DNA from 2 places in the Bradyrhizobium sp. Mp19 genome. Region 2 is predicted to be linked to the other one. Evidence: riboswitches for the same ligand, from Rfam matches in the RefSeq annotation. Region 2 holds a riboswitch; the other holds the start of a gene.
What was found. A riboswitch is a leader RNA that binds a small molecule or an ion and turns the genes downstream of it on or off. The one in region 2 is predicted to bind glycine.

Region 1: linked by a shared signal. The riboswitch ahead of gcvT (glycine cleavage system aminomethyltransferase GcvT) and the one ahead of QJT82_RS22895 (D-amino acid dehydrogenase) in region 2 are both predicted to bind glycine.

What each region holds. Positions count from the first base shown of each region.
Region 1 covers NZ_JASAUT010000020.1:63,137-77,843, reverse strand. The annotation lists gene QJT82_RS22095 (cyclic nucleotide-gated ion channel) at 1-1,141, opposite strand, end outside; gene alaS (alanine--tRNA ligase) at 1,153-3,840, opposite strand; glycine riboswitch at 4,043-4,131, shown strand; gene gcvT (glycine cleavage system aminomethyltransferase GcvT) at 4,273-5,418, shown strand; gene gcvH (glycine cleavage system protein GcvH) at 5,438-5,803, shown strand; gene gcvP (aminomethyl-transferring glycine dehydrogenase) at 5,960-8,833, shown strand; gene QJT82_RS22070 (thioesterase family protein) at 9,051-9,488, shown strand; gene QJT82_RS22065 (hypothetical protein) at 9,544-10,527, opposite strand; gene recA (recombinase RecA) at 10,635-11,723, opposite strand; gene QJT82_RS22055 (hypothetical protein) at 12,593-12,796, shown strand; gene QJT82_RS22050 (hypothetical protein) at 12,864-13,094, opposite strand; gene QJT82_RS22045 (hypothetical protein) at 13,192-13,494, opposite strand; gene QJT82_RS22040 (hypothetical protein) at 13,744-13,875, opposite strand; gene QJT82_RS22035 (amidase) at 14,077-14,707, shown strand, end outside.
Region 2 covers NZ_JASAUT010000021.1:88,714-103,420, reverse strand. The annotation lists gene QJT82_RS22905 (ABC transporter substrate-binding protein) at 1-532, opposite strand, end outside; gene QJT82_RS22900 (M20/M25/M40 family metallo-hydrolase) at 798-1,928, shown strand; glycine riboswitch at 2,020-2,126, shown strand; glycine riboswitch at 2,130-2,244, shown strand; gene QJT82_RS22895 (D-amino acid dehydrogenase) at 2,311-3,669, shown strand; gene QJT82_RS22890 (ABC transporter permease) at 3,830-4,771, shown strand; gene QJT82_RS22885 (ABC transporter permease) at 4,775-5,662, shown strand; gene QJT82_RS22880 (ABC transporter ATP-binding protein) at 5,804-7,453, shown strand; gene QJT82_RS22875 (M81 family metallopeptidase) at 7,698-9,218, shown strand; gene QJT82_RS22870 (M20 aminoacylase family protein) at 9,226-10,398, shown strand; partial or broken gene QJT82_RS22865 (amidase) at 10,391-11,533, shown strand; partial or broken gene QJT82_RS22860 (amidase) at 11,661-11,813, shown strand; gene QJT82_RS22855 (crotonase/enoyl-CoA hydratase family protein) at 11,955-12,845, shown strand; gene QJT82_RS22850 (alpha/beta fold hydrolase) at 12,842-13,528, shown strand; gene QJT82_RS22845 (2-dehydropantoate 2-reductase) at 13,525-14,451, opposite strand; gene QJT82_RS22840 (NADPH:quinone oxidoreductase family protein) at 14,623-14,707, opposite strand, start outside.

The sequences.
Region 1 (14,707 bases), on a different contig from region 2:
GGACATGCGCGGCGAGCGCCGGCATGCGCTCGATCAGGGCATGGAAGTCCTGCGCATCGAGCACCAGGAGCTTGGTCTTGCGCGTCGCCGTCACCGTGCCGGAGCGGCTGGTTCGCCGCAGCAGCGCGATCTCGCCGAAGAACGCGCCGTCGGCAAGCCGCACAAGCTGGCTCGGCAGGTCGATCTCGACCTCGCCCGCGGTGATGAAATACATCGATGACGCCGCATCGCCGCGCCGCACCAGCACCTCGCCGGCCTCGATGGTCTGCGACCGCAATAGCCGCATGATGTCGGAAATATCGGCGGCGCCAAGATGCGAGAACAGCGGCACCCGCGCCAGCATGCCCCAGGTCACGACGAAGTCGCGGCGCCGGACCTCGTCGGCGAACGCAGTCGAGATGATCGCGACCGGCAGCGCGATCATCGCGAAGCCGACCACGATCGCGACCACCGTGACGGTCCGGCCGAGCGGCGTAATCGGGATGACGTCGCCGTAACCGACGGTGCCGAGCGTCACGATCGCCCACCACATCGCCTGCGGCATGGTGCCGAACTTGTCCGGCTGCACTTTGTGCTCGATGGCATAGAGCAGCGAGGCGAACAGCAGCACCGCGCCGGTCAGGATCACGACGCAGCCGAACAGCGTGCGCCGCTCGGCATGCAGCGCCGCCAGCAGCGAGCGCATCGCGGTCGAGTAGCGCACCAGCTTGAGGAACGGCAGCATGCCGAACAGCACCAGCGCGGTCTTGTCGCCGATCGCAAGCGCGATGGCCGACGGCAGGAAGGCGAGCAGGTCGATCACGCCGAGCGCCGAGAAGGCGTATTCCAGTCGCGCCCGCGCCGGCGTCATGTCGCGCAGCGAGTGGCCGACCACGCTCCAGAGCCGCGCGGCATATTCCAGCGCGAAGGCGATGACCGCCACGATCTCGATGGTCGTCAGCAGCCAGCCGAACTGCGCGTCGATCTCGGGCACGGAGGCCAGAATCGCCGCCAGCACGTCGACGGCGATGATGGCGACGATGACCCGGGCAAACCGCAAGCCGCCCGAATGCGGCAGATCATCGCGTTCGAGCAGCTCGTAGAGACGGTCGCGCAGCCCGGGATCGCTGATCGTGGGCTTGAGCGGAGCCGTCGCCACGATCAGCCTCTCCGTCAGGCGCCGGCCGATGCCTGTTGAGTCATGGCCTGTTCGATCGCCGACAGCGCGGCATCGGCCTTGGCGCCGTCGGGCCCGCCGGCCTGCGCCATGTCGGGCCGGCCGCCGCCGCCCTTGCCGCCGAGCACCTCGGAGCCCTTGCGCACGAGCTCGACCGCGTTGAACCGCGCGGTCAGATCGGCGGTGACGCCGACTACGATGCCGGCCTTGCCGTCCTCGGTGACGCCGACGATCGCGACCACGCCCGAGCCGATCTGCTTCTTGCCGTCGTCGACGAGACTCTTCAGATCCTTGGTCTCGACGCCCTCGACCGCGCGCGCGAGCAGCTTGACATTGCCGACCTCGCGAACGGCTGAGGCGGCGCCGTTCGACGCACCGCCACCGCCCATCGCGAGCTTCTTGCGGGCGTCAGACAGATCGCGCTCGAGCTTCTTGCGCTCCTCCATCAGCGCGGCGATCCGCGCCGGGACGTCGTCGATCGTGGTGCGCAGCTCCAGCGCCGCGGTCTTGGCCAGCGCGATGGTGTCGTTGGCGTGCTTGCGCGCGTGATGCCCGGTCAGCGCCTCGATGCGGCGCACGCCGGACGCGACCGCGCCCTCGCTGGTCACCGAGATCATGCCGATGTCGCCGGTGCGGCGGACATGGGTGCCGCCGCAGAGCTCGACCGACCAGCCGAGCGCGTTCTGGCCGTGATCGCGGGCGCCCTTGCCCATCGACACGACGCGGACCTCGTCGCCGTACTTCTCGCCGAACAGCGCACGGGCGCCGGCCTCACGGGCATCGTCGACACCCATGACCCTGGTCGTGACCTCGTCGTTCTCCAGCACGACATCGTTGGCGATGTCCTCGATCCGGGCGAGCTCTTCCGGCGTGATCTGCTTCGGATGCACGAAGTCGAAGCGCAGCCGGTCCGGCGTGACCAGCGAGCCGCGCTGGGCGATGTGATCGCCAAGCACCTGGCGCAGCGCCTCGTGCAACAGATGCGTCGCCGAATGGTTGGCGCGGATCGACGAACGCCTCGCGTGATCGACCTCGAGCTGCAGCGCGGTGCCGACGCCGAGCGTGCCCTGCTCTACCGTGCCGAGATGCACGAACAGATCGCCGGCCTTCTTCTGCGTGTCGGTGACGCGGAACTTGACGCCCTCCCCGGTCAGCACGCCGGTGTCGCCGACCTGGCCGCCGGACTCGCCGTAGAACGGGGTCTGGTTCAGCACGATCGCGCCGCTCTCGCCGGCCTTCAGGCTCTCGACCTCGGCGCCGTCCTTGATCAGCGCCGTCACCGCGCCTTCCGCGCCCTCGGTCTCGTAGCCGAGGAATTCGGTCGCGCCGAGCTTCTCGCGCAGCGGGAACCAGATCGCCTCGCTCGCCGCCTCGCCCGAGCCTGCCCAGGAGGCACGCGCCTTCACGCGCTGCCGCTCCATCGCGTCGGTGAACGACGCCTGGTCGACGCTGATGCCGCGCGACTTCAGCGCGTCCTGCGTCAAATCCAGCGGGAAGCCGTAGGTGTCGTACAGCGTGAACGCGGTGTCGCCGTCGAACATGTCGCCCTTCTTGAGGCCCGCGCTCTTCTCGTCGAGGATCGACAGGCCCCGCGCCAGCGTCTTGCGGAAGCGCGTCTCCTCCAGCCGCAGCGTCTCCTCGATCAGCTTCTCGGCGCGGACCAGATCCGGATAGGCCTGGCCCATCTCGCGGACCAGCGCCCAGACCAGGCGATGCATCAGCGGCTCGCTCGCGCCCAAAAGCTGCGCATGGCGCATCGCGCGGCGCATGATCCGGCGCAGCACGTAGCCACGGCCCTCGTTCGACGGCAGCACGCCGTCGGTGATCAGGAACGCCGACGAGCGCAGATGGTCCGCGATCACCCGATACGACCCAACGTTCTGCTCGTTCGGACCGTGCCCGAGGGTAGACGCGGCGGCATCAATCAGGTTGCGGAACAGATCGGTCTCGAACACGCTCTCGACGCCCTGCAGGATGGCCGCCATGCGCTCCAGCCCCATGCCGGTGTCGATCGAGGGACGCGGCAGCGCCACGCGCTCCTCCTTCGTCACCTGCTCGTACTGCATGAACACCAGGTTCCAGAATTCGAGGAAGCGATCGCCATCCTCCTCCGGGCTGCCCGGAGGTCCGCCCCAGATGTGCTCGCCGCGATCGATGAAGATCTCGGAGCACGGACCGCACGGGCCGGTGTCGCCCATCGCCCAGAAATTGTCCGAGGTCGGGATCCGGATGATGCGGTCGTCCGAGAAGCCCGCGATCTTCTTCCAGTAGCCGGCCGCCTCGTCGTCGGTGTGGTAGACGGTGACCAGCAGCTTGTCCTTCTTCAGCCCGAAATCCTTGGTGATCAGATTCCAGGCGAGCTCGATCGCGCGCTCCTTGAAGTAATCGCCGAACGAGAAGTTGCCGAGCATCTCGAAGAAGGTGAGATGGCGCGCGGTGTAGCCGACATTGTCGAGGTCGTTATGCTTGCCGCCGGCGCGCACGCACTTCTGCGACGTCGTGGCGCGCTGATAGGAGCGCTTCTCGACGCCGGTGAAGACGTTCTTGAACTGCACCATGCCGGCATTGGTGAACATCAAGGTCGGGTCGTTGCGCGGAACCAGCGGCGACGAGGCCACGATCTCGTGGCCATTCCCCTTGAAGAAGTTCAGAAATGTCGACCTGATGTCGTTGACGCTGCTCATGTTCATCCAATCGGAAAAAGGGGCCGGCCAGCCGCAAAAAGGCGTCATTTTCCGGCCGAACGCTTTTAGACATTGCCAGCTGCGGTGTCCAGAAACTGTGCAGGCGGATCATGGGCTTGCCGCGGCAGCACAAAGCCCATTGGATAGTTGCTGCAGCTGCGTTGACAGTCTTGGTGGCGACGTGTTTTCTACCTACCTATACCTAGTCACGTCGGGAGAGACCGGCCTTACCGCCGGCGCCGAAGGAGCAACCGCCCCGGAAACTCTCAGGCAAAAGGACCGCGTGACGTCTGACATCTGGAAAGAGACGCTGGGATTCGCCCTGATGCGTCCGCCGACGGGATAATACTCTCAGGCACAGCGACAGATGGGGCTTTCTGCAGGTTTCTCAAGGGGAAATAGGTCCCCGATGGGAACCGCGAGGGCCCTGTGATGCTTGCACGCGAAACTTCCCCGCTGAAACAGACCCCGCTGCACGCGCTGCACCTGGCGCGCGGCGCCAAGATGGTGCCGTTCGCCGGCTACGACATGCCGGTGCAATATGCGGCCGGCGTGCTGAAGGAGCACCTGCACACCCGCAAGGAAGCCGGCCTGTTCGACGTGTCGCACATGGGCCAGCTCGTGCTGAAGGCCAAATCCGGCAAAGTCGCCGATGCTGCGCTCGCACTGGAAAAACTGGTGCCGCAGGACATCGTCGGCATCGCGCCGGGACGGCAGCGCTACGCGCAATTCACCAACAATGACGGCGGCCTGCTCGACGACCTGATGGTCGCGAATTTCGGCGATCACCTGTTCCTGGTGGTCAACGCCGCCTGCAAGGCCGAGGACGAGGCGCATCTGCGCGCTAGCCTCGCCGACACTTGCGAGATCGTATCGCTGGCCGACCGCGCGCTGATCGCACTGCAGGGGCCGAAGGCCGAATCGGCGCTGGCGAAACTTTGTGCAGATGTCAGTTCGATGAAATTCATGGACGCTGGTCCGCGCCGCGTCGGCGACGTCGACTGCTTCGTCTCGCGCTCCGGCTACACCGGCGAGGACGGCTTTGAGATTTCCGTGCCCGCAGACAAGGTGGAAGCCGTGGTCACCGCGCTGCTCGACAATCCCGACGTGCTGCCGATCGGGCTCGGCGCGCGCGACAGCCTGCGGCTCGAAGCCGGGCTTTGCCTCTATGGCCATGACATCGACACCACGACGACGCCGGTCGAAGGCGCGCTGGAATGGTCGGTGCAGAAGGTTCGCCGCAGCGGCGGCGCCCGCGCCGGCGGCTTCCCGGGCGCCGACAAGATTCTCGCGCAGTTCGCAGATGGCGCCGCGCGCCGGCGGGTCGGCCTGAAGCCCGACGGCCGCGCCCCGGTGCGCGAAGGCGCCGCATTGTTCGCCGATGCCGCCTCGACCGAACAGATCGGCAAGGTGACCTCGGGCGGCTTCGGCCCGAGCCTCAATGCGCCGGTCGCGATGGGCTATCTGCCGACCGCCCTTTCCGCCGTCGGCACCACCGTTTTCGCCGAAGTGCGCGGCCAGCGGCTGCCGCTGAAAGTCGCCGCCACGCCCTTCGTCCCCAATACCTACAAACGCTAAACGCCAAAGGATCGATCCCATGACGACGCTGTACACATCCGACCACGAATGGCTCCGCATCGAGGGCGACGTCGCCACGATCGGCATCACCGACTATGCGCAGTCGCAGCTCGGCGACGTCGTGTTCGTCGAACTGCCCAAGGTCGGCCGCAGCCTGAAGAAGGCCGAGGCCGCAGCCGTCGTCGAATCCGTCAAAGCCGCCTCCGACGTCTACGCGCCGATCACCGGCGAGGTGGTCGAGGTCAACGACGCGCTCGCCGCCGAGCCCGCGCTGGTCAATTCGGACGCCGGCGGCAAGGCCTGGTTCTTCAAGATGAAGATTGCCGACAAGGGCGAGCTCGGCGGCCTGATGGATGAGGCCGCCTACGCCGCGCACACCGCCTGAGAGAATGAAGCAGATTGCCACCACACACTCACTGTCATCGCCCGACTTGATCGGGCGACCCAGTACGCCGCGGCCCTTCAGCTCAATCACTGATGTCCCGGCGTACTGGATACCCCGCTTTCGCGGAGTATGACGGCTGACAACGAGGACCACGTCATGAACGCGCCCTTCAAGCCGATCAACGAAGCCGCCACCGATTTCGTCCGCCGCCACATCGGACCGTCGCCGCGCGACATCAACGCGATGCTGGAAACGGTCGGCGCCGCGAGCCTGCAGGCGCTGATGAATGAGACGCTGCCGGCGTCGATCCGCCAGAAGGCGCCGCTCGATCTCGGTCGGGCGCTGAGCGAGACCGAGGCGCTCGCGCATATGAGCGAGCTCGCCGCGCAGAACCAGGTGTTCACCTCGCTGATCGGCCAGGGCTATTCCGGCACCATCCTGCCCGCGGTGATCCAGCGCAACATCCTGGAGAACCCGGCCTGGTACACCGCCTATACGCCGTACCAGCCGGAGATCAGCCAGGGCCGGCTCGAGGCGCTGTTCAACTTCCAGACCATGATCTGCGATCTCACCGGGCTCGATGTCGCCAACGCCTCGCTGCTCGACGAGGCGACCGCGGCGGCCGAAGCGATGGCGCTCGCCGAGCGCCACTCGCAGGTCAAGGCGAAGGTGTTCTTCGTCGACAAGGAGGTGCATCCGCAGACGCTGGCGGTGATGCGCACGCGCGCCGCGCCGCTCGGCTGGGCGCTGGTCGTCGGCGATCCCCTGACCGAGCTCGACAACGCCGACGTGCTCGGCGCCCTGTTGCAATATCCGGGAACATCGGGCGCGGTGCGCGACCTCAAGCCTGCCATCGCATCGCTGCGCGCCAGGGGCGCGCTTGCGATCGTCGCGGCGGACCTGCTGTCGCTGACGCTGCTCACCTCGCCCGGCGAGCTCGGCGCCGACATCGCGATCGGCTCGGCGCAGCGGTTCGGCGTGCCGATGGGTTATGGTGGACCGCACGCCGCCTACATGGCAGTGCGCGACACGCTGAAGCGCTCGCTGCCCGGCCGCCTCGTCGGCCTCTCGGTGGATTCGCGTGGGCAGCCCGCCTATCGCCTTGCACTGCAGACCCGCGAGCAGCATATCCGCCGCGAAAAGGCGACCTCGAACATCTGCACCGCGCAGGTGCTGCTCGCCGTGATCGCCTCGATGTATGCGGTCTATCACGGTCCCGAGGGCTTGACCCATATCGCACGCGGCGTGCATCGCCGCGCCACCGTGCTCGCCGCCGGCCTGCGCAAGCTCGGCTTTGCGCCGACCAGCGAAGCGTTCTTCGACACCGTGACGGTCGAGGCCGGAGCGAAGCAGATCGAGATTGTCTCCCGCGCGCAGGCGGAGCGGATCAATCTGCGCATCGGTGCGACCACGCTCGGCATCGCGCTCGACGAGACCACGACGCCGGAGACCGTCGAGGCAGTATGGCGCGTGTTCGGCGGCAAGCTCAGCTTTGCCGAGATCGAAGCGGCCGCGCGCGAGGCGCTGCCGAAGGATCTGCGGCGCTCGAGCGCCTTCCTCACCCATCCGGTGTTCAACACCCACCGCTCGGAGACGGAGCTGCTGCGCTACATGCGCAGGCTCAGTGATCGCGACCTCGCGCTCGACCGCGCGATGATCCCGCTCGGCTCCTGCACGATGAAGCTCAACGCCACCACGGAAATGATCCCGCTGACCTGGCCGGCGTTCGGCAATCTGCATCCGTTCGCGCCCGCAGATCAGGCCAAGGGCTATCACGCGCTGTTCAAGCGGCTGGAGCAGTGGCTGTGCGACATCACCGGCTATGACGCGATCTCGCTGCAGCCGAACTCCGGCGCGCAGGGCGAATATGCCGGACTGCTGGCGATCCGGGGCTATCACCTTGCGCGCGGCGAGCCGCACCGCAAGGTGTGCCTGATCCCCTCCTCCGCGCACGGCACCAATCCGGCCTCGGCCGCGATGGTCGGCATGGACGTCGTGGTTGTGGCGTGCGATGCGCGCGGCGACGTCGACGTCAACGATCTCCGCGCCAAGGCCGAGAAGCACTCCGCCAACCTTGCCGCGGTCATGATCACCTATCCGTCGACCCACGGCGTGTTCGAGGAGCATATCCGCGAGATCTGCGACATCGTGCATGCGCATGGCGGCCAGGTCTATCTCGACGGCGCCAACATGAACGCGCAGGTCGGGCTCTCGCGGCCCGGCGATTACGGCGCCGATGTCAGCCATCTCAATTTGCACAAGACCTTCTGCATCCCGCATGGCGGCGGCGGCCCGGGCATGGGCCCGATCGGTGTGAAGGCGCATCTTGCGCCTTATCTGCCGGGTCATCCCGCAACCGACGGCACGACGGCGCACGCCATCGGCCCGGTGTCGGCCGCGCCGTTCGGCTCGGCGTCGATCCTGACCATCTCCTACATCTACATCCTGATGATGGGCGGCGAAGGCCTCACGCGCGCCACCGAGATCGCGATCCTCAATGCCAACTACATCGCCGCACGGCTGCAGCCGCACTTCCCGGTGCTGTACCGCAACGAGCGCGGCCGCGTTGCGCATGAGTGCATCGTCGATCCGCGGGCGCTGAAGACGACGAGCGGCGTCACCGTCGACGACATCGCCAAGCGGCTGATCGATTACGGCTTCCACGCGCCGACCATGAGCTTCCCGGTGGCGGGCACGCTGATGATCGAACCGACGGAATCGGAGTCGAAGTTCGAGATCGACCGGTTCTGCGACGCCATGATCGCGATCCGCGACGAAATCGCGGAGATCGAGAAGGGCCGCTGGAAGGTCGAGGCCTCGCCGCTGCGCCACGCGCCGCACACCGTCCACGACATTGCCGACGATGACTGGAACCGGGCCTACACCCGCGCCGAGGGCTGCTTCCCGGCCGGCGTGTCGCGGTCCGACAAATACTGGAGCCCGGTCGGCCGCGTCGACAACGTCTATGGCGACCGCAACCTGGTATGCTCATGCCCGCCGGTCGAGGACTACGCGCAGGCGGCAGAGTAAGCGCCCTTCTCGTAGCCATTGTTGTAGGATGGGTAGAGAGCAGCGAAACCCATCACTGCTGATCACGCTCCGTGAACGATGGGTTTCGCGGAGTTTATCATCGGGCCGCGCTTTGCGCGGACCCGTTGGCTCTACCCATCCTACGGTCCAGCGATCGTAACGTCCCTGCTAACTGCGGGACGAACGATAGCGAGGGCCGCCCGCGGCAGGAGGAAACATGCGCGAGGAATTCTGGTTTCATTTCCCGTTCCGCGTCCGCTATTCCGAGGTCGACGCGCAGGCCGTGGTGTTCAACGCCCACTACCTGACCTATTTCGACACCGCGATCACGGAATATTTTCGCGCGCTCGGCTATGATTATCTCGGCGAAGTGGCGCGGACCGGGATCGACTTTCACACCGTGAAGTCGGTCGTCGAATACAAGGCGCCGATTCGGTTCGACGAGGACATCGAGGTCTGCGTACGCGTCGCGCGGATCGGCCGCTCCTCGATCAATCTTGCGCTCGCGATCTTCGCCAAGGACTCCCATGACCTGCGCGCCACCGGCGAGATCATCTGGGTCGCGACCGACCAGAAAACGCACCAGTCGGTCGCCGTGACCGAGGACTTGCGGGCGCTGATTGCGAGCCGCGAAAAGGCGCTGGCGCGGGGGTAAGCGGACAATCCGAATTGCGCGGATTGAGTCGCAACGGTCCAATCCACGATCGGTGCTAGTGCTTGAGTAGCGCGGGGGCCCAGCGCCAAAGGCTGTCGTTGGTGAGATGCGTGCCACCCCACCAACGATCGATCGGATTGTGGCGACTGAAGTCCTCCTTATGGGCAAGGACAGCCTCGCCGAATTCAGTCAGCGACAGCCGGCTTCGCTGATACGCCTCCATACGCGCGCGCAAATTCTCAGGGGCGATGACGCGTAGCTCATCATCGAGCCCGGCGATCGCGGGCCGCGGCCCATGCGCGAGCCCCTGAAGCAGCGTGCCGATTTCCATGTCGGTGAACACACCGCGTTGACGAAAGCCGCGAAGGTAGAACAGCCCGTTCGTCCCCATGAAGCCCGCCGCAATCAGTTCGAGCAGTCGCAGTTCGGTCGCGCCAAGTCCCGATCCGCTCCACGGAAGCTCCTGGAGCAAATCAAGCAGCGCCGGCCTCAGCAAGGGAAAGCCGCTGAGGTCTCGATGCAGCGTATCGAAGCAGGCCTCGGGCGTTGCCGCTCGATACGCCTGCCAACAGAGACTTGCAGTCTCGAGGTCGGCAGGCCGTATGTTGATCAGCGGCACCTCGTTCCATCCGCGCCATGTCTCGTGCATCATCGACAGATCGAACGCGACCAGGCGCAATTTCAGCTTGGCCGCCATCGCCGGGTAGGCCCGGAAATGATCGAGCAACCAAATCAGCTGCAATTGATCCATTGGGTTCGGATCGAACCAAAGCTCGATAATCTCGTAAGGTTCGCAGAATTCGATCAGTGCGAGATGCCGGCGCGCACGGGCATCCTGAGGCCACTGGCTCTGTGAGCTCCAGTGCGACCAATGTCCGACTGAATCCTGGTCCGACCGTAATCCGAAGTAAGCCTCAAGCTCTCCTGGCGGCGGCAGCGGTCCACCAACAAACCGAAAGCCGGATGTAATAGCGATCTCGGTGAGCCCCGAACGCGCGAGGCTAAGGCCGGACGGGCTGGTCAGGATCAGGCGTTTCATCCGCTCAACTCTCTCGACGCCAGGCACAAAGCGAAACGGGCGCCGAAGACGTCGGCAACTCAACGTCCTCAGCGCCCGCTTCCAGCGAAATGATTGAGCCTTGCGGCTTACTCGTCGGCAGGCTCCTCGCCTTCGGCGTCGCGCTCGGGCGTGCCGGCGAGGATCTGCTCGGAAATCAGGCCGGAGTTTTGCCGGATCGCGGCTTCGATCTTGGCGGTGATGTCGGGATTCGACTTCAGGAATGCCTTGGAATTCTCGCGGCCCTGACCGAGCCGCTGGCTGTCATAGGAGAACCAGGCGCCCGACTTCTCGACGATGCCGGCCTTGACGCCGAGGTCGAGGATCTCGCCCATCTTGGAGACGCCCTCGCCGTACATGATGTCGAACTCGACCTGCTTGAAGGGCGGCGCCAGCTTGTTCTTCACCACCTTGACGCGGGTGGTGTTGCCGACCACCTCGTCGCGCTCCTTGATCGCACCGATGCGGCGGATGTCGAGGCGGACCGAGGCGTAGAATTTCAGCGCGTTGCCGCCGGTGGTGGTCTCCGGCGAGCCGTACATCACGCCGATCTTCATGCGGATCTGGTTGATGAAGATCACCATGGTGTGGGACTTGTTGATCGAGGCGGTGAGCTTGCGCAGCGCCTGGCTCATCAGGCGCGCCTGCAGGCCCGGCAGCGCATCGCCCATTTCGCCCTCGAGCTCGGCCTTCGGCACCAGCGCCGCAACCGAATCGACCACCAGCACGTCGACCGCGCCGGAGCGCACCAGCGTGTCGCAGATCTCCAGCGCCTGCTCGCCGGTGTCCGGCTGCGAGATCAAGAGCTCGTCGATGTTGACGCCGAGCTTGCGCGCATAGACCGGGTCGAGCGCGTGTTCAGCGTCGATGAAGGCGCAAATGCCGCCCTTCTTCTGGCCTTCCGCCACGGTGTGCAGCGCCAGCGTGGTCTTGCCCGAGGATTCCGGCCCGTAGATTTCGACGACGCGTCCCTTCGGCAGGCCGCCGACGCCGAGCGCGATATCGAGCCCGAGCGACCCCGACGACACCGTCTCGACATCCATCGACCGGTCGTTCTTGCCGAGCTTCATCACCGAGCCCTTGCCGAACTGGCGCTCGATCTGGGAGAGCGCGGCTGAGAGGGCCTTGGACTTATCCATGGAGGATCCTTCGACGATACGCAGTGCGGTGGCGGACATTTGGGATGTGCTCCTTATGGCGGGGATTCGCTAGCGGGAAAAACGGGCGATGAGATCGGGTAGAATGCGTTGTTGATTGGAACTTCGTACCACGTTTGTTCTATGTTCGCAATATGTTCTTTCAGGCCAGGAGGTGCCGGCCCGTTTCCATCCACAATGGCCTGCTTTGATTTTTGGAGCGGCCTGGTTTGGGTTTAACCCCGCCGCAACCAAGGGTTAGCCGATGTTCTCGGTAGGACTACTGAGGAGGCTCTCAGATGTTCTGGCCCCATGACTTCCTGCGGGTCGCGATCTGTTCTCGCGGAATATTTACTGGAACAATCGGCCCGGCAGTGCCCTTATTTGGGGGCCCCCAGCCAGACAGGTAGCCCCCCGACTGCTGGAGGAAAACCCGCCTCCGGGACGGGTTGGCGGCCCCCTGTTGGGGCCGTTTAAAATTCCGTAGTTCTCCGGCCAAGAACAAAGTTCCGGGCCGTACTGCGTCTTGCGCCCGAAGTTCCCCTGATAATCAACAAGTTAACCGGACAGGCTCGACCGCGTCAGATAACGGTTGGCACAATCTGCATACTACCTTCGTACCCCTCCTGAGCCCTGGAAAAACTCCGTAGCGTTCGACGGGAAGACTCGGGTTCCGCCAGTGTTCGTAACATTGGCCTGCTCAACCAACGCGAATTGCGCGGCGCTGGACAGGCAACACGGCTGGCGACGGTTCCCTGGCGACGCTGCCGGCGGACGAATCCTTTCCGGAATCCACAACGACGGCTCGAACGGGCGCGGCCTTTCACACGACCTTTTTACGGGTGCCAACTATTACTACAACCAATGGTTTAAAGATCGACGACCGCCCTTCATTCGCGGAACCGTTACAGATGATCCACAGGGGCATCGAGTTCAGCGTCACTCAGCTGATGGCTGGCGTCTGGAAATGGCGCTTCCAGATCGGCGATCGCGTCTTCACGGGCAAGACCGAAGCAAAGCTCGATCTTCTGGCGATCCGCCGCGTGCAACTGCGGATCGATCGCGAGCTGAACAATCTGGAGCGGGAACGGACCCGCGGCAGCAATGGGGACTGAGGCACGGCCTATCGTGCACGCCCCGGTGCCCTGACCGGCCGGCCCTCGCGCTTCGCTCGAAAACGCTTCAATCCGCGCTTGCCAGCCGCCGCATCGTGAACTCGATGTCGCCGCCGGGGAGCTCGCGCCAGCTCTCGACGGCGCTCATATAGGCCGCCTTCGGGTAGCGCTTGAGAAAGTCGCGCGCCCTCACGCGGGCCTGATCGCGTGGCAGGCTGAAGGTCTCGCGCAGATAGCCGTCGTCCGGCTTTCGCCGCTCGGCCATCCGGCTGGCGAGATCGCGCGGACGAGACACCATGCCGCAACTCCGGACCAACTGACGACACCCCAATATAGGGGCGGCGGCAGGAGAATCCGAGTCTGCGGGAGACGGATGACGTCGCCCCGAACGGGCGTTACTGGCTACGCGGCGCGGCGCTTCCGGGCTGCGCCGAACTTCCGGTCTTGGTCTTCGGCTTGGCGGGATGGGCGGCCGCCTTCGGCGGATCGCTGCGCACGACGCCCCAGGGATCGGACGATCCCTTGGCATCGGGAATCTTGCTGAGCGAGTCCTTGTAGGCCTTGTCCCTGACCGCGTCCTGCTCCTTCTCCTCCTGGGTCCTGGTCTTGACCTCAGGCATCAGGTTGACGTTCGGCATCTGCGCATAGGCCGGCGCCGACAGCAGCACCGCAACCGCGACTGCGCACAAAACTCTCATGAGTACGCTCCTTGCATTTTCGTCGCCGGTATATCACCGCAAGAAAGCCGTCGCCAAGCGTGTCTGGCCAAGCGCGCCTGCCCCGGCCCTAGTGTCCCGAATCCGAAGTTCGCATCATTTGCCGCACCTTCGGAGCGAACTTCGGATTCGATAAGGACACTAGCAAACTTATGATTCTAGTGTGCTTTATGAATGCGAAGTTCGTGAAAGTGGCTGCCGCGAAATCGCACGAACTTCGCATTCAGCACACTAGAGATGGTCTGACTTGCAGGATTTCGGCGACTGCATCCAGCCGTCCCAGACCGGACCGCAGCGCGTGCAACCGCTGAGCGCAAGCCCGATCGCAACCACGCCGCCGAGCACCACCAATTTGCGGAACATGTACGCCCCCACCACTCGCGAGGAGGCGACTGAGCGCCGAAACTGGGGCATTTTCAAGCCGGGCACGGCGCTTGCAGCGCAGCGCAGTGCGCGTCGGAGCGCAGCGCAAGCGCGCATCGGAACGCAGCGCAGCGCGCGTCGGTTTGACCGGGCGTCCGCGCAAATTACACTGCGCAACAAAGCAGAAAAGGAATCGATCAAATGACTTTGGCGATGAGCTGGGACGAGTGGACGCAGCATGACGGGACGGCGCTCGCAGGGCGCGTCCGGGCCGGCGAGCTGACGCCCCGTGAGCTGGCGTCGCAGGCAGCCAGCGCCGTCGCCAAGGTCGATCCCGCGCTCTCCGGCGTCGTCGAGCTGTTCGACGATGTGATCGCCGACCCCGCGCGCGACGGCGCCGACCTCGACGGCCCGTTCGCCGGCCTGCCCTTCCTGATGAAGGACCTCGGCCCGACGCTGAAGGGCCGGCTGCAGGAGATGGGCTCGCTGATGATGCGCGGCAATCGCGCCGCGGCGGATACCTTCCTGACCGCGAAGATGCGCAAGGCCGGCCTCAATTTGATCGGCCGCACCACGACGCCGGAGTTCGGGGTCTGCAGCTCGGCGGAAAATCCCGCGGTCTATGTCACGCGCAATCCCTGGAACACCGACTACACCACCTGCGGCTCGTCGGCCGGCAGCGCGGCGATGGTCGCCGCCGGTGCCGTGCCGATCGCGCATGCGACCGACGGCGGCGGCTCGATCCGGATTCCCGCCGGGGTCAACGGCAATATCGGCCTGAAAGTCTCGCGCGGCGTGTTCTCACTCGCGCCGCATCTGTCCGATCTCACCG
Region 2 (14,707 bases):
GCATCATGAACGGCACGCGCGACGACGGCTTGCCTATCGATTCCAGCACGAGGCCGTAGGGTTCCTTCAGCTTCAGCGTGATGGTCTTGGCGTCGGTCGCCTCCAGGCTCGCGACGAAGTCCATCAGCTTCTGGCCCATGCCGTCGACCTTGCCCCAACGCTGCAGCGAGGCGACGCAGTCTTCCGCGGTGACCGGCGCGCCGTCGTGCCACTTCAGGCCGTCGCGCAGCGTGAACGTATAGGTCAGCTTGTCGTCGGAAACCTTCCAGTCCGCCATCTGCGGCTGGATCTTGAAATTGGAATCCGTCGCCAGCAGCGTGTCATAGATCATGTAGCCATGATCGCGGGTGATGTAGGCCGTGGTCATGATCGGATCGATGACGCGCAGATCCGAGTGCATCACCGCGGTGATGGTCTTGCCCGCGGCCATCGCCTGCGGTGCGAAAGACAATTCCTGCGGTGCGAACGACAGCGCGAGCGCCGTCAACGCAGCCGCTAGCGTGCGGTGTTTCCAACGCGAGATAGGGAACATGCAATCTCTCCTGACGTGTAACTGGTCAAAGCCGGCTTATTCGTTATGCATGCGGTTCGTTATTTAGGCGAACTAACATGCTGTATGGCTTGTGAAATCGAGACTTGCACCAAGCGCCAAGCGCGTCAATCGGTTTCAGGTCGCATCGGACGTACACAAACGAATGAGGCCGCACGCCAGATTCTGGCTTTACAAAATCGTCGGCTGAGATTTTCGTAACGCGCGCGCGATGCCGGCGCCGTCAGAACAACAAGAGAGAACAACGATGAACCCCGCCAATCTCCCCTTTGATTCCGAAACGATGCTGCAGGGCCTGCGCAACTGGGTGGAATGCGAAAGCCCGACCTGGAACGCGGCCGCGGTCGAGCGCATGCTCGATCTCGCCGCCCGCGAGATGGCGATCATGGGTGCGACGATCGAGCGCATCGCCGGACGCCAGGGCTTCGCGGGCTGCGTCCGCGCCCGTTTCCCCCATCCGAAACAAGGCCAGCCCGGCATCCTGATCGCCGGCCATCTGGACACCGTGCACCCGGTCGGCACCATCGAAAAGCTGAAGTGGCGGCGCGAGGGCAACAAGTGCTTCGGGCCGGGCATCTTCGACATGAAGGGCGGCAACTATCTGTCGATCGAGGCGATCAGGCAGTTGGCGCGCGCCTCCTTCACGACACCGCTGCCGATTACCGTGCTGTTCACCCCCGATGAAGAGGTCGGCACGCCGTCGACGCGCGACATCATCGAGGCGGAAGCCGCGCGCAACAAATACGTGCTGGTGCCGGAGCCCGGTCGGCCGAACAACGGCGTCGTCACCGGCCGCTACGCGATCGCGCGCTTCAATCTGGAAGCTACCGGCAAGCCCAGCCATGCCGGCGCGACGCTGTCTTCCGGGCGTTCCGCGATCCGCGAGATGGCGCGGCAGATCATCGCCATCGACGGCATGACCACCGAGGACTGCACCTTCTCGGTCGGCATCGTGCATGGCGGCCAGTGGGTCAATTGCGTCGCGACGACCTGCACCGGCGAAGCGCTCAGCATGGCCAAGCGCCAGGCCGATCTCGACCGTGGCGTCGAGCGCATGCTGGCACTGTCGGGCACCGCCAACGACGTGACCTTCAAGGTGACGCGCGGCGTCACCCGCCCGGTGTGGGAGCCCGATGCGGGCACCATGGCGCTGTATGAAAAGGCAGAAGGCCTTGCGGCGGCGATGGGTCTCGATCTGCCACACGGCAGCGCCGGCGGCGGCTCGGACGGCAACTTCACCGGCGCGATGGGCATCCCCACGCTCGACGGCCTCGGCGTTCGCGGCGCCGACGCACATACGCTCAACGAGCACATCGAGGTCGACAGCCTCGCCGAACGCGGCCGCCTGATGGCGGCGCTGCTGGCGACGCTGGACTGACATCGATTGCACTGCACAACACGTTGGCACTGCCGGATCGAAATTTAGCCTTGTCCATTTTTAAGGCTTCGCCTACGGTCCGGCCGTCCAACGCGACGATGCGGGAGAGATCGAAGCGACAACATTCGTGTTGTTGCCTTCGGCGCCGACGGAGCAACCGCCCCGGAAACTCTCAGGCAAAAGGACCGTATCGTCAGGACGATCTGGAGAGAGACGAACATGGCCGCACATCAAGGGCCATGACGTCCACCGAAGGGGATAGTTCGCTTCTGGCCCCGGCCCGATGCGGATCAAGCTCTCAGGTACCGTGACAGATGGGGCGCCGAATGCCGGTTTCACCGGTGGTTCGGCGACTCTAACCCACGGGAGCCTGAAGACCATCATGCCACATATCGCGATTATCGGCGCCGGCATCACCGGCGTAACGACGGCCTATGCCCTGCTTGAACGCGGCTACAAGGTGACTGTCCTCGACAGGCATCGCTACGCCGCGATGGAAACCTCGTTCGCCAATGGCGGACAGCTTTCCGCCAGCAACGCCGAAGTCTGGAACAGTGCTGCGACCATCCTCAAGGGTCTGCGCTGGATGCTCAGAAGCGACGCGCCGCTGCTGATGAACCCGAAGCCGAGCTGGCACAAATATTCCTGGATCGGCGAGTTCGTCGGCCACATCGGCCGCTATCGCAGCAACACCATCGAGACCACGCGGCTCGCAATCGAAGCGCGCAAGCACCTGTTCTCGATCGCACAGCGCGAGAACATCGCCTTCGATCTCGAGCGCCGCGGCATCCTGCACGTCTATCACGACAAGGCCGGCTTCGAGGCCGGCCTCAAGGTCAACACGCTGCTGCAGCAAGGCGGGCTCGACCGCCGACCTGTGACCCCGGACGAAATCCGCGTCATCGAACCCGCGCTGCAGACAACCTGCTATGGCGGCTTCTTCACGCCGTCGGACGCGACCGGCGATATCCACAAATTCACGCGTGGGCTTGCCGACGCCTGCATCCGCCGTGGCGCGAGCTTTGTCCATGAAGCCGACGTCGACACAATCGCACGCGGCGATGACGGCTTCCGCATCGGCTGGAACGAAGTTGCTTCAGATGATGCTGCGGTCGCGACGCGGCATCAATTGCAAGCGGACGGGATCGTGATTTGCGCCGGCGTGGCGAGCCGCCACTTCGCCAGCCTGCTCAACGACCGCGTCAACGTCTATCCGGTGAAGGGTTATTCGATCACGGTGCAGCTCGATGCGCCGCAAAGCCGGAATGCGGCCCCAACCGTCAGCCTGCTCGATGAAGCTGCGAAGATCGTCACCAGCCGGCTCGGCGCCGACCGTTTCCGCGTCGCCGGCACCGCCGAGTTCAACGGCTTCAACCGGGACATTCGCGCCGATCGCATTCAACCGCTGGTGGACTGGGTGCGACATCATTTCCCAAAGATCGATACGTCGAAAGTCATGCCCTGGGCAGGCCTGCGCCCGATGATGCCGAACATGATGCCGGTGGTTCGCGCCGGACGGATTCCGGGCGTGTTCTACAACACGGGCCACGGTCATCTCGGCTGGACGCTGTCGGCGGCGACGGCGCAGATGGTAGCCCAGGCGATCGACGATTGGCGCGACCTCGACACGCCGCCGATGGCGCCGTCGTTCGGTGCCGGGCTCGATGTGCCCGCCGACGCGCGCAAAGCTGAAATCAATCCACCTTCCAGTGGACTGCTTCGAACTTCACCGGAGGAATAATCGCGGCCAACAGGACTGATTAGCTGCACCGCAAAAACCGCAGCACCGATGGCATGGGACTTGCTCAAGTTCTACCGTGAGTCTGCTACCATCTGTGCTACGGTCTGGTGTGCAACGGTCCCGCTGGGGACTTCATCGACCACAACCCAACGGATCAAATTTGCTCGGATATCTGCTTCGCCGCATCCTCGCCGCCATTCCCGTGATGGGCGTGGTGGCTCTTTTCGTGTTCCTGTTGCTGCGGCTGACGCCGGGCGACCCGGCCGCCATCCTCGCCGGCGACAACGCGACGCCCGAACAGCTTGAACGCATTCGGACCTCGCTTGGTCTGAACGAGCCGATCTACATCCAGTTCTATACCTGGGTCGCCAAGTTGCTGCACGGCGACCTCGGCGTCTCCCTGATCTCGAACAAGCCGATCCTCGAGATGATCGGCCCGCGCCTCGAGCCGTCGATCTCGGTCGCGCTGGCCACCATCATCCTCTCGATCCTGGTCGCGGTGCCGCTCGGCGTGATCGCGGCGTGGAAACACGGCACCTGGATCGACCGCTTCGTGATGGGACTGTCGGTGCTCGGCTTCTCGGTGCCGGTGTTCGTGATCGGCTATGTACTGATCCAGATCTTTGCGATCGATCTGCGCTGGGTTCCAGTGCAGGGCTTCAAGAGCATCTCGGCCGGCTTCGGCCCGTTCTTTGAGCGCATCATCTTGCCGACCTGCACCCTCTCCTTCATCTACGTCGCCCTGATCGCGCGCATGACGCGGGCCTCGATGCTCGATGTGCTCGGCGAGGATTACGTGCGCACGGCGCGGGCCAAGGGCATCGGCGAGACCGGCGTGCTGCTGCGCCATGCGCTGCGCAACGCGGCCGTGCCGGTCATCACCGTGATCGGTTCCGGCTTCGCGCTGTTGATCTCCGGGGTCGTCGTCACCGAAAGCGTGTTCAACCTGCCCGGCATCGGCCGCCTCACCGTCGATGCGGTGCTGGCGCGCGACTATCCGGTGATCCAGGCGATGATCCTGTTGACGTCGGGTATCTACGTCGCGGTCAATCTGTTGATCGACCTCGCCTACACCCTGCTCGATCCTCGTATCCGGTACTGAGCAATGGCGATCGAAACCCTTCCCGAATCCTCTATTCCCGTCACCCGGCCGTTCCGCGTCAAGTTCGGCTTCCTGACGTCGACGCCGATCATCGCGATTGCGACGATCAGCCTCGCCCTCATCATCCTGATGGCGATCTTCGCGCCGCTCCTTGCGCCGCACGATCCCCTGCTGTTGACGCCGTCGCAGCGGCTGAAGCCGTCGAGCGCGCAATATCTGCTCGGCACCGACGCCTATGGGCGCGACCTGTTGTCGCGCATCATCTACGGCGCACGGATCTCGCTGGTGATCGGGCTCGGCGCCGCCGTCTGCTCGATCGCCATCGGCCTCCTGATCGGCCTCGTCGCCGGCTTCTTCCGCTGGGTCGATGCGGTGCTGATGCGCGTGATGGACGGCTTGATGGCGATCCCCGCCATCCTGCTCGCGATCGCCGTGGTGTCGCTGTCGGGTGCCAGCATCTGGACCGTGATGGTTGCGATCACCATCCCCGAGATCCCACGCGTGGCGCGGCTGGTGCGCTCGGTGGTGCTGACCGCACGCGAGGAGCCTTATGTCGAGGCCGCGATCTCGCTCGGCACCAGCCTGCCGAAGATCATGTGGCGGCATCTGATGCCGAACACCATCGCGCCGCTGATCGTGCAAGGCACCTATGTCTGCGCGTCCGCGATCCTGACCGAGGCGATCCTGTCGTTCCTCGGCGCCGGCATCTCGCCGGAAACGCCGACCTGGGGCAACATCATGGCCGAGGGCCGCGCCTATTTCCAGGTCAAGCCGTCGCTGATCTTCTGGCCGGGGCTGCTGCTCTCGATCGCGATTCTCAGCGTCAACCTGATCGGCGACGCCGCGCGCGACGCGCTCGATCCCCGCATGAAGCAGCGTGAGGGCAAGTGACGGCTTCAATGCCAATTGAAGCCGTCATCCCGGGGCGGTGCGAAGCACCGAACCCGGGATCTCGAGATTCCGGGTTCGATGCTTCGCATCGCCCCGGAATGACAGTGGACAAATTCCGTCGCCGCGCCAAGAGAACCTGACATGACCAACGTCGTCCTCGACATCAACAATCTCGTCGTCGGTCTCGGCCGCAAGGCGGATGCGCATCGCATCATCGACGACCTGTCGCTACAGGTCCGTGAAAGCGAGACGCTCTGCCTGGTCGGCGAAAGCGGCTCGGGCAAGTCGGTGACATCGCTCACCGTGATGGGCCTGCTGCAAAAGGGCACGCTGGTGCCGTCCGGCGGCAGCGTCAAACTGGTCGGCGAGGAACTGCTCACCGCCAGCGACCGGCGGCTGCGCCAGCTCCGCGCCACGCGGATGGCGATGATCTTCCAGGAGCCGATGACCGCGCTCAATCCCGTCGTGCCGGTCGGCCGCCAGATCGACGAGGTGCTGCGCGCCCACACTGATCTCGACGCCCGCGCGCGGCGCCAGAAGATTTTGGCGATGATGGAGCATGTCCGGCTGCCGGACGTCGAGCGCATCTTCTCCTCCTACCCGCATCGCCTGTCGGGCGGTCAGCGCCAGCGCATCATGATCGCGATGGCATTGGTTCTGGAGCCGAAACTCCTGATCGCCGATGAGCCGACTACCGCGCTCGACGTCACCACGCAGAAGCAGATCCTCACCTTGATCCGCGATCTGCAACGCGATCACGGCACCGCTGTTCTGTTCATCACCCACGACATGGGCGTGGTGGCCGAGATCGCCGACCGCGTCGCGGTGATGCGACACGGCCGCCTTGTCGAAACCGGCCCGTTGCAGGACGTGCTGCGCAATCCGAAGATGGAGTACACCCGCAACCTCTTGTCCTCGGTGCCGAGCCTGGTGCCGCGCGCGCCGCGCCCGGAGACGACCGAGCCCGTGGTGCTGGAAGCCAACGAGCTCAGCAAGGTCTACCGGGAGCGGTCGCTGTACGGCAAAGCCCGCGAGGTCGCCGCCGCCAGTAACGTTACCCTCACCTTGCGCAAGGGCCGCACGCTCGGCATCGTCGGCGAAAGCGGTTCCGGCAAGTCGACGGTCGCGCGCTGCATCGTCCGCCTGATCGATCCGACCTCGGGCGGGGTGCGCCTCGCCGGCCGCGAGATCTCCGACCTGTCGCGCCGGCTGCTGCAGCCGCATCGCCAGAAGATCCAGATCATCTTCCAGGATCCCTACCGTTCGCTCAATCCCCGCGTCACCGTCGGCGAGAGCATCGCGGAAGGCCCGGTCAATTACGGCATGCCGCGCAAGGATGCGCTGGCGCGGGCGCGCGAGCTGCTCGAGCTCGTCCATTTGCCGCCCGACGCGATCTCGCGCTATCCGCACCAGTTCTCCGGCGGCCAGCGCCAGCGCATCGCGATCGCGCGCGCGCTGGCGCTCGATCCCGACGTGCTCGTCGCGGATGAGGCGGTGTCCGCGCTCGACGTCTCGGTGCAGGCGCAGGTGCTGGACCTGCTTGACGAAATCCAGCGGCGACTGGGCATCGCGCTGCTGTTCATCACGCATGATTTGCGCGTCGCCGCACAAATCTGCGACGACGTCGCCGTGATGCAGCATGGCCGCGTCGTGGAACAGGGACCGGCCGCTGAGGTGCTGACCAATCCGCAGCAGGCCTATACCCGCGCGCTGCTCGATGCGGCGCCCGGACGCGGCTGGGATTTTGCGAATTTCCGCCCGGTTTCGGAAGGCCTCGTGGCAACGGCCTAAGTCTTTAGCCTTAGCCTCACGACGTACCTTTGGGCCCTCAATACGCCCATAGGGCATGCAAATCCGGAAGTGCTCCACGGCTTGCGCTTGGCGCGACGACACGCTTAACGTCGCGCGCTAGAGCGTGGCCCTGACGGTGGACACCGGTCTTCCCCAGAGATCACGCTCCAACCAACGCGATGAGATCATGACGCGCGTCGTTGTGATCGCATCATGATCGAAGAAACGTATCGAGACCAACTTGATGACCCGCATTGCCGTTGGCGGCTTCCTGCACGAGACCAATACCTTCGCACCGACGAAGGCAACCTATGACGATTTCGTGCATGGCGGCGGCTGGCCGTCGATGACACGTGGCGCAGACGTGCTCAAGGTCATGCGCAAGATCAATGTCGGCCTTGCCGGGTTTGTCGAGGCGGCGGAAGCCAATGGCTGGGAGCTGGTGCCGACGATCTTCGCTGCGGCGAGCCCGTCGGCCCATGTCAGCAAGGATGCGTTCGAGCGGATCGTGACCGAAATGGTCGACGGCATCGCCGCGGCCGGACCGATCGACGCCGTCTATCTCGACCTGCACGGCGCCATGGTCACCGAGCATCATGACGACGGTGAAGGCGAGACGCTGGCCCGCGTGCGCAAGGCGATCGGCAACGACCTGCCGCTGGTGGCGAGCCTCGATCTGCATGCGAATGTCTCACCGAAGATGATCGAACATGCCGATGCGCTGATTGCCTACCGTACCTATCCGCATGTCGACATGGCCGAAACCGGCCGCGCCTGCGCCCGGCATCTGGCGCTGATGCTCAAGTCCAGGCAGCGCTTCGCCAAGGCATTCCGGCAATTGCCGTTCCTGATCCCGATCAGCTGGCAATGCACCAACGACCAGCCCACAAAAGGCATCTATCAAAAGCTCGCCGCGCTCGAGAGCGACGCCGTGCCGACGTTGTCGTTTGCGCCGGGCTTTCCGGCCGCCGATTTCAGGGATTGCGGACCGAGCGTGTTCGCCTATGGCCGGACCCAGGCCGAAGCGGATGCAGCCGCCGACAAGGTCGTCGCCCTGGTCGAGAGCCATGAGGATGATTTCGACGGCCGGATCTATTCGCCCGACGACGGCGTGCGGCTGGCGATGGAACTGGCGAAATCGTCCAGCAAGCCGATCATCATCGCCGACACCCAGGACAATCCCGGCGCCGGCGGCGATTCCGACACCACAGGCATGCTGCGCGCGCTGGTGCGCAACAGAGCGAGTGCCGCAACCGGCGTGATCTATGATCCGCAGTCCGCGAAGGCCGCGCACACCGCCGGTGTCGGGGCATCAGTCACGCTCGAGCTCGGCGGCAAGTCCGGCATTCCCGGCGACGCGCCATACCGGGAGACTTTTGTCGTCGAACAGCTCTCGGATGGCAAATTCGTGGCTCCCGGTCCCTATTTCGGCGGCCGCGACATGGATATGGGTCCCTCGGCCTGCCTGCGGGTCGGCGACGTCCGCGTCGTGGTCGGCTCCTACAAGGCCCAGCTTGCCGACCAGGCGATGTACCGGTATGTCGGCATCGAGCCGACGGCACAGAAGATCCTGGTCAACAAGAGCTCGGTGCACTTCCGCGCCGATTTCGAGCCGATCGCCGAGAAACTGCTGATTTGCGCCGCTCCCGGCGCGATGCCCGCCGATACCGCCACGCTGCCGTGGAAACATCTGCGTCCCGGCATTCGTATCAAGCCGAACGGCCCTGCTTTCACACCCACCTCCCCATCACGCACAAACGGATAGAGAGATCATGCCGACCATTGAGCGCATCGACAGTTTTGCCGACGAACTCACCGCCATCAGACGGGATCTGCATGCGCATCCCGAGATCGGCTTCGAGGAGGTCCGCACCTCAGGCATCGTCGCCGACAAGCTGACGAGTTGGGGCATCGAGGTGCATCGCGGCCTCGGCGGCACCGGCGTGGTCGGTGTGCTCAAGGGCAAGGGCAGCGGCTCCAAGAAGATCGGCCTGCGCGCCGACATGGACGCGCTGCCGATGGAGGAGAACACCAATCTGAAGTGGCGTTCGACCATCCCCGGCCGCTTCCACGGCTGCGGCCATGACGGCCACACCACGATGCTGCTCGGCTCGGCGCGCTATCTCGCCGAGACCCGCAATTTCGACGGCACCGTGCACTTCATCTTCCAGCCGGCCGAGGAAGGCCTCGGCGGCGCCCGCGCCATGATCAAGGACGGCCTGTTCAAGCAGTTCCCCTGCGACGAGGTCTATGGCCTGCACAACGCACCCGACCTGAACCATGGCGAGATCGCCATCCTGCCGGGCCCGGCAATGGCGGCAGCCGACTTCTTCGACATCAAGATCCAGGGCTACGGCGCGCATGGCGCGATGCCGGAGCGCTCCAAGGACGCCGTCGTGATCGCCATGACGCTCGGACAGGCGTTGCAGTCGATCGTCAGCCGCAACGTCGATCCGCTGCAGGCTGCGGTGCTGTCGATCACGCAGATCCATTCCGGGTCGGCGTACAACGTCATTCCCGGCGAAGCCTGGATGTGCGGCACGGTGCGCTGCTTCTCCGACGAGATCCGTGAGCTGATCCGCAAGCGCATGCGCGAAATCGCCGCCGGCTTTGCGGCGGCATATGGCGCCGAAATCTCGGTCGAGATCCGCGACGGCTTCAGCGTACTGGTGAATCAGGAAGAGCAGTCCCGCGTCGTCGAGGAAGTCGCGCGCACCGTCGTCGACCCCGCCAAGGTGATCACGCGCTCGACGCCCAAGATGGGCAGCGAGGATTTCGCCGACATGATGCAGGCCATTCCCGGCGCGTATTTCTGGGTCGGCCATGACGGCTCCGTGCCCGTTCACAATCCCGGTTACGTTCTCGACGACAAGATCCTGCCGATCGGCGCCAGCATGTTCGCCCGCATCATCGAGAAACGCATGCCGGCAGGTGCGCATGCATAAGCCCAAAGGGGACGCCATCACGTCGCTGCACGATCTCTCCGCCGTCGACCTGCTCGCCGGCTATCGTGCCAAGCAGTTCTCGCCGTCCGAGGTGCTGGAGGAAATCATCTCCCAGGTCGCGACCTGGGAGCCGCACATCAAGGCGCTGTATCTGTACGACCCGGAAGGGGCGCGGAAGGTCGCCAAGACCTCGACCGAGCGCTGGCAGCAAGCCGAGCCGGCCGGCACGCTCGATGGCGTTCCCGCCACCATCAAGGACAATGTCGCCACCAAAGGCCAGCCGGTGCCGCTGGGCGCGGCGAGCGTCACGCTGGCGCCCGCGGAGAAGGATGCACCGCCTGCGGCGCGGCTGCGCGAGGCCGGCTGCGTGATCTTCTCCAAGACCACGATGCCGGACTACGGCATGCTGTCGTCGGGCCTGTCGTCGTTCCATCCCCTGACCCGCAATCCCTGGGATGTCAGCAGGAACCCCGGCGGCTCGAGCGCCGGCGCGGGCGCGGCAGGTGCCGCCGGCTATGGTCCCTTGCATCTCGGCACCGATATCGGCGGCTCGGTGCGACTGCCGGCCAACTGGTGCGGCCTCGTCGCATTGAAGCCGAGCCTCGGCCGCGTGCCGGTCGACCCGCCCTATGTCGGCCGCGTCGCCGGTCCGATGACCCGCACCGTCGATGACGCTGCGCTGATGATGAGCGTGCTGTCGCGTCCCGATCGCCGCGACGGCATGAGCCTGCCGGCGCTGGAAGTGAACTGGAAGGCGCTGGAGAAGTCGCCGCGCAAGCTGCGCATCGGGCTGATGCTCGATGCCGGCTCCGGCCAGAAGGTCGAGAAGGAGGTTCGCGAGGTGGTCGTCAAGGCGGCGAAGGCGTTCGAATCCGCCGGCGCCGTCATCACCGAGATCGACGGCATCCTGAGGCCCGAGATGCTTGAGGGGCTCGACAATTTCTGGCGCGCCCGGACCTGGGATGAGCTTTCGAAACTGTCGCAGGCCAACCGCGGCAAGACCCTGCCCTACATCCTCAACTGGGCAGAGGCCGGCGCAAAGCTCTCCGGCGTCGATGTGGTGCGCGGCTTCAACCAGACGATGGCGATCCGCGCGGCCGCCGCGAAATTGAAGTCGGATCGTAGCCATGTCGTTCTGTGAGCCAAGGAGTTGCCAGACATATTTGTCTTCCTAAGACCGCTTGGCCTCCGACTTCGCCTCGCTGCGCGCGGCGATCGACGCCAAGCGCAACTTCCTGCTGGCGCAATCCGAACTGCAGACCGCGATCAACGCCGGCTACGACAAGAAGGGCTTTCCGATCGGCGTCCAGATCATCGGTCGCCGCTTCGACGACATCGGCGTGCTCGGCATGGGCAAGGCGTTCGAAGGCCTGCGCGGCCCGCAGAAGCCGTGGCCCGCGCCGCCGAAGAAGTAAAGCAGCGCCTCAACGCAAGTCGGGATGCGCGGAGCCAGGCCCGCGCATCCCTCTTCTTCACAAGGGATGATTGCCGGGTTAACTGGATGGAGACGCGCGCCAGCGCCGTTCATTCAAGAAAACCGAGAGGAAATCATCCCCATGGCGTATGAGACGATCAAGTACGAGGTCGCCGAGCAGATCCTGACCATCACGCTGAACCGGCCCGACAAGCTCAACGCCTTCAACGCCACGATGCAGCAGGAGCTGATCGACGCGTTCGACAAAGCCGACAAGGACGACGACGTCAGGGCCATCATCGTGACAGGTGCGGGCCGCGGTTTCTGCGCCGGCGCCGATCTCTCCTCCGGTGCCAACACGTTCGACCGCGATGCACGGCGCGGTCCGGTCAAGCGCAATGCCGACGGCAGCGTCGACTACAGCGATCCGCAGGTGCGCGACGGCGGCGGGCAAGTGACGCTGCGGATCTTCAAGTGCCTGAAGCCGGTGATCGCCGCTGTGAACGGCCCGGCAGTCGGCATCGGCGTCACCATGCAGCTTGCGATGGATATCCGCATCGCCTCCGACGCCGCGCGGTTCGGCTTCGTGTTCTCCCAGCGCGGCATCGTGCCGGAAGCCGCATCGAGCTGGTTCCTGCCGCGCATCGTCGGCATCTCGCAGGCGCTGGAATGGTGCTACTCCGGACGCGTCTTCCCGGCGCAGGAAGCGCTCACCGGCCGGCTCGTCAGCAAGGTGGTGCCGCCGGACGATCTGTTGCCCACCGCGCGTGCGCTCGCCAAGGAGTTCGCGGCCAAGACCGCGCCGGTATCGGTGGCGCTGATCCGCCAGATGATGTGGCGCATGATGGGAGCCGACGATCCGATGGAGGCGCACAAGGTCGACAGCCGCGGCATCTATGCCCGCGGCCGCTCCGACGACGTCAAGGAAGGCGTGGTGTCGTTCCTGGAAAAGCGCCCCGCGCAGTTCAAGAACAAGGTGTCGTCGGACATGCCCGACTATTTCCCGTGGTGGCAAGAGCGCGACTATAAGTGAGCGAACGGCGTCAAGCGGCGTCCACGCTTGACGGCGTCGTCCTGTTGCACGGCATCAGCAGGACGGCGCGCTCGTTTCGCAGGATGGAGCTGGCGCTGAGGGCTGTCGGCTTTGCCACCCTCAATCTCGACTATGACAGCCGGCGCAAGCCACTCGACGCGCTGGCCGAGGACATCCATCCTTCGCTTGATCAATTCGCGCGCAACCTCCATGGCTCCGTGCATTTCGCCTGCCATTCCATGGGCGGGCTTCTGGCACGCGTCTATCTGGCAAGGCATCGCCCGGCGCGGCTCGGCCGCGTCGTGATGCTGGGCACGCCGAACGGCGGCAGCGAGATCGCCGACCGCCTGAAGAACATCGCGGCTTATCGCGCCTATTTCGGCCCGGCCGGCCAGCAGCTCGTCACCCGCCGCGATGCCGCGACCAGCGCGCTGCTGCCGCCGATCGATTATTCCGCCGGCATCATCGCCGGCAACCGCTCGGTCTATCCGATCACCTCCATCGGCTTGCCGCGGCCGCATGACGGCCGGGTGTCGGTCGCCAACACCAGGCTCGAGGGTATGGCCGATCACATTGTGATCCGCACCTCGCATCCCTGGCTGGTGCGCAACGCCGATGCGATCGCGCAGACCATCGCGTTCTTGCAGGAAGGCAAATTCAGCACAAATCGTCAGGTGGACTAGGCGTCGGCGTTACCCATCCTGTGCAGCTTGAGCATGGCATAGACCGCATTGTTGGCCGGCGTCGGAATGCCAAGCGGGCGGGCGAACTCCACCACCTTTCCGGCGAGCCAGTCGAGTTCGAGCCGGTTGCCGCGTTCGAGATCGTGCAGCATGGAAGCCTTGAAGGTGGGCGGCGAGGCTTCCGCGAATTTCATTCGGTCCTCGGCAAAATTCTCCGGAATCGGAACGCCCCTGGCACGACCGACCGCTACCACCTCGCTCATCAGGCTGTAAAAGAACGCCCGCGTATCCGGGTCGGCCAGGATCGGCCCCAGCGGCTGGCGAGTCGTTGCGGTCGCGCCTGATAGTCCGACGAGAAATACGAATTTCTGCCAGCGCTCCCGGTCGATCCCGTCGGACACCGAGATGTCGATCCCGGCCGCCTGAGCGGCGTCGGCAAAGGCTTTGAGGCCCTCATCGGGCTTGCCGTCGGTTCGGCCGCAGACCATGCGCGCGAACTGGCTCGTGTGGGTGACGACGCCAGGCGCGGACAGCACCGTAGCAATATAGGCACTTCCGGCGACCACGTTGTCGGCGCCGAGAATCGGGGCGATCCTCTCCGCACTATCGACCCCGTTTTGCAATGGGATCACCCGGGTGCGGGGTCCGACCAGAGGGAGAGACGACCTGGCTGCCGTCTCGCTGTCCCAAAGCTTGACCGCGAACAGAACGATATCGACCGGGCCGACCGTGGCAGGGTCATCGGTCGCGTTGGGCTCAGGCAAATGAAGATTGCCAAGCACACTCTCGACCTTGAGACCGTTTTTCCTGATCGCCTCGAGGTTGGAGCCGCGTGCGATAAAGAACACGTCGTGCCCTGCCGCAGCCATACGTGCTCCGAAATAACCGCCGAGGGCACCGGCCGCCATCACAGCGATACGCATGTCATCCTCCCCCTGCAACGACACTCAGCCGGCAGAGGATATCACGCGGCGGACCCGGGTTCGATTCCTTGAACGCCAGGCCCATCGCGTCATTTGGCTGCACTGCAGAATTTGAGCGCTATCGGTGCACGGCGGACACTGGCAAGCCGCCTGCCCGACAGCTCTGTGGTTTCACGGCCTCGTCAGCAGCGCCACACGCCCGATCGCCTTGCGCTCGATCAACAGCCGCATCGCTTTCGCATAGTCTTCCAGCGGC